DNA from 3 places in the Streptomyces collinus genome. Region 2 is predicted to be linked to each of the others. Evidence: riboswitches for the same ligand, from Rfam matches in the RefSeq annotation. Region 2 holds a riboswitch; each other region holds the start of a gene.
What was found. A riboswitch is a leader RNA that binds a small molecule or an ion and turns the genes downstream of it on or off. The one in region 2 is predicted to bind cyclic di-AMP.
Positions count from the first base shown of each region.

Region 1: another riboswitch for cyclic di-AMP. It lies ahead of RFN52_RS05510 (C40 family peptidase); the one in region 2 lies ahead of RFN52_RS34620 (M23 family metallopeptidase).
Region 3: another riboswitch for cyclic di-AMP. It lies ahead of RFN52_RS18965 (M23 family metallopeptidase); the one in region 2 lies ahead of RFN52_RS34620 (M23 family metallopeptidase).

Region 1 is NZ_CP133771.1:1,244,263-1,246,516, reverse strand. Features, by position in the region: gene RFN52_RS05515 (DUF6328 family protein) at 1-626, opposite strand, end outside; gene RFN52_RS05510 (C40 family peptidase) at 690-1,163, opposite strand; cyclic di-AMP (ydaO/yuaA leader) riboswitch at 1,167-1,379, opposite strand; gene RFN52_RS05505 (hypothetical protein) at 1,716-2,024, opposite strand; gene RFN52_RS05500 (ATP-dependent Clp protease proteolytic subunit) at 2,032-2,254, opposite strand, start outside.
Region 2 is NZ_CP133771.1:7,677,328-7,679,581, forward strand. Features, by position in the region: gene RFN52_RS34615 (alpha-galactosidase) at 1-540, shown strand, start outside; cyclic di-AMP (ydaO/yuaA leader) riboswitch at 857-1,011, shown strand; gene RFN52_RS34620 (M23 family metallopeptidase) at 1,016-1,945, shown strand; gene RFN52_RS34625 (DUF6250 domain-containing protein) at 2,140-2,254, shown strand, end outside.
Region 3 is NZ_CP133771.1:4,188,980-4,191,233, forward strand. Features, by position in the region: gene RFN52_RS18960 (aldo/keto reductase) at 1-36, opposite strand, end outside; gene RFN52_RS18965 (M23 family metallopeptidase) at 186-1,226, opposite strand; cyclic di-AMP (ydaO/yuaA leader) riboswitch at 1,238-1,394, opposite strand; tRNA gene RFN52_RS18970 (tRNA-Met) at 1,683-1,756, opposite strand; gene RFN52_RS18975 (dihydrofolate reductase family protein) at 1,822-2,254, opposite strand, start outside.

The DNA.
Region 1 (2,254 bases), 6.4 Mb from region 2:
TCCCGGTGCGCTGCCGCTCCTCGAAGCCCGGACGGCTGCCTCACGGTTCGCCGCAGCAGTGCGGGGACCTTGACGTCGCCCTGGTCCGGTCCTTCCTCGGCGGTCTCCCCGGTGGCGTCCGCCTCCTTGCGCAGCCCCGCCCGCCGCACCAGCCGCGGGAGCAGCCCCCACAGGCCGACACAGACCAGGAACGTCGCGGCGCCCGCGGCGATACCGCCGGCCCGGCCCGTGGTCACGTCGACCACCAGCAGCACGGAACCGCTGAACGCGAACACCAGCACGCTCAGGCCGATGGTGGCCAGGCGCGAGGAGACCTGCACGATGCGGGGCTTGGCGCCCTGCTGGAAGAGGGAGCGGTGCAGCGCGGCCGGCGCGGTGAAGAGCGCGGCTGCCAGGACCGCCAGCAGCAGGGTGATGACGTAGGTGACGCACTGGACCGTGTCGAGATCCTCGAAGCGCGAGGTGAAGGCCAGCGACAGCAGGAAGGCGAAGAGGATCTGCACGCCCGTCTGGGTGACGCGGAGTTCCTGGAGCAGCTCCACGAAGTTGCGGTCGGCGCGTTGCAGCGGAGTCTCGTTGCGTGCGGTGCAGGGGCGGTGCTCGGCCATGGGGTCACGGGTATCCATGTGAGCCCGTGTCACGCTCCGGCGTGCGGCGGCGCGTCAGGACGCCGCCGCACGCCGAGCGGATCACTTCACGCGCCCGTACCAGACGCTCTTGGTCCAGAGCTTCTGCAGTCGCACCACGTCCCCGCTCTTCGGGGAGTGCCAGAGCTTGTTCTTACCCGCGTAGATACCGACGTGGTACACGTTGCTGCCCGAGTGGAAGAACACCAGGTCTCCCGCCTTGCGGTTCTTGGCGGAGATGTGGCGCGTCTTGTTGTACTGCTGGGCAGCCGTACGGGGGAGCTTCTTGCCGGCCTTCTTGAACGAGTAGAGCGTGAGCCCGGAGCAGTCGAACCGGTGCGGACCGGTGGCCCCGTACTTGTAGGGCGAACCCTTCTTGGAGGCCGCGATCTGGAGTGCCTTGGTCGCCGGCGTGGCTGCCGCGGCCTCGGAGGTGAAGCCGGGCGCCACGATCGAACCGCCCACGGCGGCGATGGTGAGCGCCGAGGCCGTGCCGGCCCGGACCATGAGCGACGGGACACGATTGAGCGCAGTCATGCGCAACCCTTCGTCAGCCGCCTGTGAAGGATGACCTGTCGGATTCGGGCTGGCGAAGTTGCCCGGCCGCTGACGCGGCTTCACCCCAAGGGCTGCTCGGGCGAGGTCATGGCGTGACCGTCCCGGCGACCCGTCGTGCTTGGGTCCTCCACTCCTGCCGATCCACTCCTGTCGACCGGTCATCCGGGCGGCGGCAGGATTCGGCGTCCGCCCGGATCGCCCCGCCACAGCGGCGGGGGCTTGTCGTCAGACAGGGATCTTGGCGCATGCCTGTCCGGATTTCCCAACGGAACCGGGGGTTTGTGTTGTTACTCACCACTCACCCGTTCGGGTGGACACGTGTGCGTTCGAGCCACTGTCCACGCATTCGCGGACCCCCGGACCAGGGACGGAATGCCCCATTCCGTCCCTGGGCTACGCGCGTTGCGCAACCGGAACGGCCCCAAAATCGGTCTCCCGCCTACTCCGAACAGGGGTACGTCTTTTGGTCCGTTTCGACTCAGCTCCGGACGCTCCGGTGACGGCGCGGGTGTCCGGGCCGGCGCTTCCGCGTCAACTGACGGACTCCGGGGGCAGGGTGAGCCGGGCCGTGCGCCGCTCGCCGTCCAGCACACGCAGCGCCCGGGCCAGCGTGCCGGCGTGCAGTTCCGTCTCGCCCCGCTGATGCATCAGGGCCAACGCGTCGCGCAGTGCGGTGGCCTTGCCGACCAGCGCCTGGGCGGCGCGCAGTCCCCGGTAGGTGTCGCCGTCCTGCGCCGGGTTGATGCGGCCCAGCAGGTCGACGACATCGAGGTAACGGTCGATCAGTTCCGCCTCGGCGCGCGTCAGGGCGGGCAGCGGCGGCAGTTCGGGCGGGAGCACCGGGACCTCACCGACCGGTCGGCGGGGCGAGGGTGGCCTTGCGGCTGGGGATGATCCCGTCCACCAGGCCGTATTCCACCGCTTCCTGGGCGGTGAGGATCTTGTCCCGCTCGATGTCCGCGCTCACCTGCTCCCGGGTGCGACCCGTGTGCAGCGCGAGCAGCTCCTCCATCCGGACCCGGATGCGCGTCAACTCGTCCGCCTGGATCGCCAGATCACTGGCCTGCCCC
Region 2 (2,254 bases):
TCCGACAACACCGACCCGCTCGACCGGCTCGCCATCCAGCACGGCTTCAGCCAGATCCATCCGGCCCGGGTCATGGCCGCCTGGGTCACCGACAGTCCGAACGTCATGCTCAACCAGCGGGCCAGCTCCTTGCGGTTCCGCTTCGTCAGCGCCATGGCCGGGGTGCTGGGGGTCGGCGGCGACCTCACGCGGTGGACGGAGGAGGAGCTCGCCGAGGCGCGGGAGTGGGTGGGGCTCTACAAGGAGATCCGGCCCGTGGTGCAACGCGGCGACCAGTACCGGCTGCGTCCCCCGGGGGGCGGACTGAGCGCCGTGCAGTACGTCCTCGGCGACGAGACCGTCGTCCTCGCCTGGCTCCAGGCGCAGCGCTACGGCGAGCCCGTACCGGCCCTCCGGCTGCGTGCCCTCGACCCGGCCGCATCGTACGAATGCCTCGAAACAGGCGAAATTCACCGGGGGGCGGTGCTGCTTCACCACGGACTGCGGGTCGGTCTGCGGGGGGATCTGGACGCGACGGTCGTCCGCCTTAAGCGGAAGTAGCCGTTCTGTCCGAATAGGCCGCTAAAGGCGCTTAGGGATAACGTGCCCCGATCGTAAAGGAGATGAGGTCGGGGTGCGTGACCATCGTCATATTCGTGACGATGTGCTGTTGCCATGTTCACGTAATTCTGGCGTTATTCAGGGCGGTTGGGGAAAGCAGGAGATCGGTAATCCACGCTCGGTGACCGCAGATGTGGCGACGCGTCAAGAGAAACACCGTCACGGGCAACCGCAAGCTTGTCCGTTTGCGTCCTGGTCGCTTACGTTCCACACCAATCCGGACGGACGCCTAATCCTGCCGCCGACCGGAGCCCGCACACACTGACCCGACGTACGGCAGGAGCGGGGGACCCACAGGTAAGACGCCTGTTCCGGTTCCCGGAACGGCTTGGGGTTAAGCCGCGCCCCGGCGCGGCCGGGCATCTCCAGCTCGCACCCGACAGCTCACCTCGCAGGCGACGGAGAGGAATTCGCCATGCCCGCGAAGGGTAAGCACCGCCGTCCCAAGACCCAGCGTTTCACCCGCTCCATCGCCGTCGCCGGAACCGGCGGAGCCGCTCTCGCGCTGCCGCTCATGGGAGCCGCCGGCGCCCACGCCGCCACCCCGCAGTCGGCACCGGAAAAGGCGGTCCAGTCCGCTCCGGCGGCCGAGAAGAAGGCCGCCGAAAAGGCCACCGGTGCTCGCACCTACACCGTGGAGGCCGGCGACTGTCTCGCGAAGATCGCCGACGACCAGAACGTCAGCGGCGGCTGGAAGAAGCTCTACGCGGACAACCGCGCCGCCGTCGGCTCCGACCCGTCGCTGATCCACCCGGGCCTGAAGCTGTCGATCGGCAAGCAGGCCGCGGGCGCGCCGAAGTCCTCGGCCCCGTCCGCGCCGAAGGCCTCCGCCCCGAAGCCCTCGGCCGCGAAGCCGTCCGCCGCCGAGTCGGCCCCGAAGGCGGAGACCGCCGCGAAGCCGGCCGCCGCCAAGCCCGCCGCCGAGGGCAACGCCAGTGGGTACGCCCTCCCGGTGGACGGGGCCACCGTCGGCACCCCGTACCGCATGTCCGGCAGCATGTGGTCCAGCGGCTACCACACCGGTGTCGACTTCGTCGTCCCGACCGGCACCTCCCTCAAGGCCGTCGGCGCGGGCACGGTCGTCTCCGCCGGCTGGGGCGGCGCGTACGGCAACCAGGTCGTCATCAAGCTGAACGACGGCCATTACGCCCAGTACGCCCACTTGTCCCAGCTCTCCGTCTCGGCCGGCCAGACCGTGACCGCCGGGCAGCAGGTCGGCCTGTCGGGCGCCACCGGCAACGTGACCGGACCGCACCTGCACTTCGAGATCCGCACGACGCCGGACTACGGCTCGGACGTGGACCCGGTCGCCTTCCTGCGCTCGCACGGCGTCTCCGTCGGCTGACCGACCGCACGACCACCTGCCTGACACGCGGCCGAAGGCCGGACCCCGATCCCCGGGTCCGGCCTTCGGTGTGCGCGCATGCCGTCGGCCGCGTCAAGGGATCGACAGGCGGCGGCCGTTGGGACAGAGTGATCCCGTCCGGAGTGCAAGCGCTTTCCAGAGCCTTCCCGGCGGATCCCGAGGAGCTGTGTCCCGTGCCGACCACCCGCAGAGCGTTCGGAGCCCTGGCCGCCGGAGCCGCCCTGGCGGCCCTCACCCCCACGGCCACCGCGCACGCCGCGCCCCGTCACCGCCGCCTCGTCGCGCGCG
Region 3 (2,254 bases), 3.5 Mb from region 2:
GAGGTCGGAAGGGCCGAGCTTACGCAGAGAAGTCATGCTTCACGTCAACGCCGGTACCGGAGCCGCCCATTCCCACTCGGCCGTGCACCCCGATACCCACTCGGCCGTGCACGCCGAAAATCCGGCAGCCCTGACGTCGGGGGGTCGTCGTCAGGGCCGCCGGTGCTTCAACGGGTGGGAACGGCTTACGGGTTCAGTCCCTTGCCCCGCAGCCACGCCATCGGGTCGATGCCGCTCGCGGAGCCGCCGGAGTGGACCTCCAGGTGAAGGTGGGCCCCGGTGACGTTGCCGGTGGCGCCCACACGGCCGATGACCTCGCCCGTGCTGACCTTCTGGCCGACGCTGACGCCGATGGAGGACTGGTGCGCGTACCAGATCTCGGTGCCGTCATCGAGGGTGAGGACGGTCTTGTAGCCGTACGAGCCGTTCCAGCCGGCCTCGGTGATGGTGCCGCTGTGGACGGCCTTGATCGGCGTGCCCGTGGGGGCGGCGAAGTCCAGGCCCGTGTGGTAGCCGGAGGACCAGTAGGCGCCGGCCTGGCCGAAGCTGGAGGTGATGGTGTACGAGGAGGTCGGCAGCGTGAACTGCTTGGCCAGGGCTGCGAGACGCTCGGCCTCGGCCTTCTTCCTGGCCTCCTCCTCCGCCTTCCTCTTGGCCTCGGCGGCCTTGGCCTTGGCTTCCTCCTGCGCCTTGGCGACCGCTTCCGCGGCTGCCTTCTCGGCGGCGGCCGCGGCGTCCTCTGCGGCCTTGGTCTCGATCTGGTCCTGCTGGTGCTCGACCTGGGCCATGATCCGGGCGCGCAGGGCCTCGCCGGCGCCGGCGCCGGAGGCGCTCTCGCCCTGCTCGGGGGCGGCCGTGGCGGTGCCGAGGCTGCTGAGCGGGGTGGCGGAACCTTCGGGGGTGTCGTCGTCCGAGATGAGGGAACCCACCGAGGGCAGGTCCGGCACGGAGATGGACACCGGGGGCTTGCCGGTCTGGGCACTGGCCATGCCGCCGGCACCCACGGCCGCGATGACGCCGACGCCCAGGACGGTGGAGCTGCGGGCGAGGCCTCCGCCGCGCTGCTTGGTGACGCGATGCCGGCCACGGACGGGACGGATGGACTCCTCGGTGGGGTTCCACTCCTGGAACGGGCCCTCGTCGGTGCGCTGACCGCCGAAGCCGAAGGTGTCGTTCTCGCGCTTCGGCGCGTACGGGGCCGCGGGGGCAGGCCGGTTGGACGCCACGTGGGCGTACTCCTTTCCTTCCTTCTCGCCTACCGGGTTAGCTGACGGGTTCGGAGCAGGAAGGTCTCCTACGCGCGTATACCGGCCGTGCTTGCACGGTGGTATACGCCCGATTCACCCCAAGTGGTGGTTCCCCGGTTCCCTTTCGGGATTCGGCGCGTGCGCACGGAGCCGCCTTCTGTGACGGCTGGGACGACCGCGCTGCGTTATCGAACGTTAATGGAGGCGCGAGGGGTATTCCAGCGATTCCACTTGATCATTAACCTTTTTCACGCGGACTTACCTGCCATGACCGGAGTAAATCGGGCGAGTTGGCCGCTTCGCAAGTGACTGACGAGTTTTGACGGTGCGTCAGTCACCACGCGCAACGGGGTGGTTCGCTCACCGAGCGTAATGAGCTACGGGGAAATGCACCGAGGGCCGGAATCCTTTCGGATTCCGGCCCTCGGCCTTCAGTAGCGGGGACAGGATTTGAACCTGCGACCTCTGGGTTATGAGCCCAGCGAGCTACCGAGCTGCTCCACCCCGCGTCGTTGTGACTCCAGTGTACGCCATCCGCGGGACCACTCGTGCACACCCACGGATCGGCCCGTGCTCAGCCCGGCAGGTGGCGGTTCGGGGCCTTGGCCCGCTCCTCGTGCTCCGGGAGGACGACGACCTCCACTCCGCCGGCCGCCAGGAGGCCGCTGCCGTCGGCGTCCGTCACGAAGGTGTCGGGCTCGCGCCAGGCCGTGACGACCCGCCCTACGCCCGCGTCGAGGATCAGCCGGGCGCAGGGCGCGGGGCGGGAGGCGCGGCGGGCGCAGGGCTCCAGGCTGCTGTACACCGTCGCGCCGGGCAGGCGCGGGTCGGCCGGGTCGAGCTTCGCCAGGGCCGCCTCCTCGGCGTGCACGACCGGGTCGCCGGCCTCGCGGGAATGGCCGCGGGCCAGTTCCGTGCCGTCGGCGGCGACCACGACCGCGCCCACACTGAACGCCGTGTCCGACGGCGGGCAGCGCTCGGCCAGGTCGCAGGCGAGGGCCAGCCAG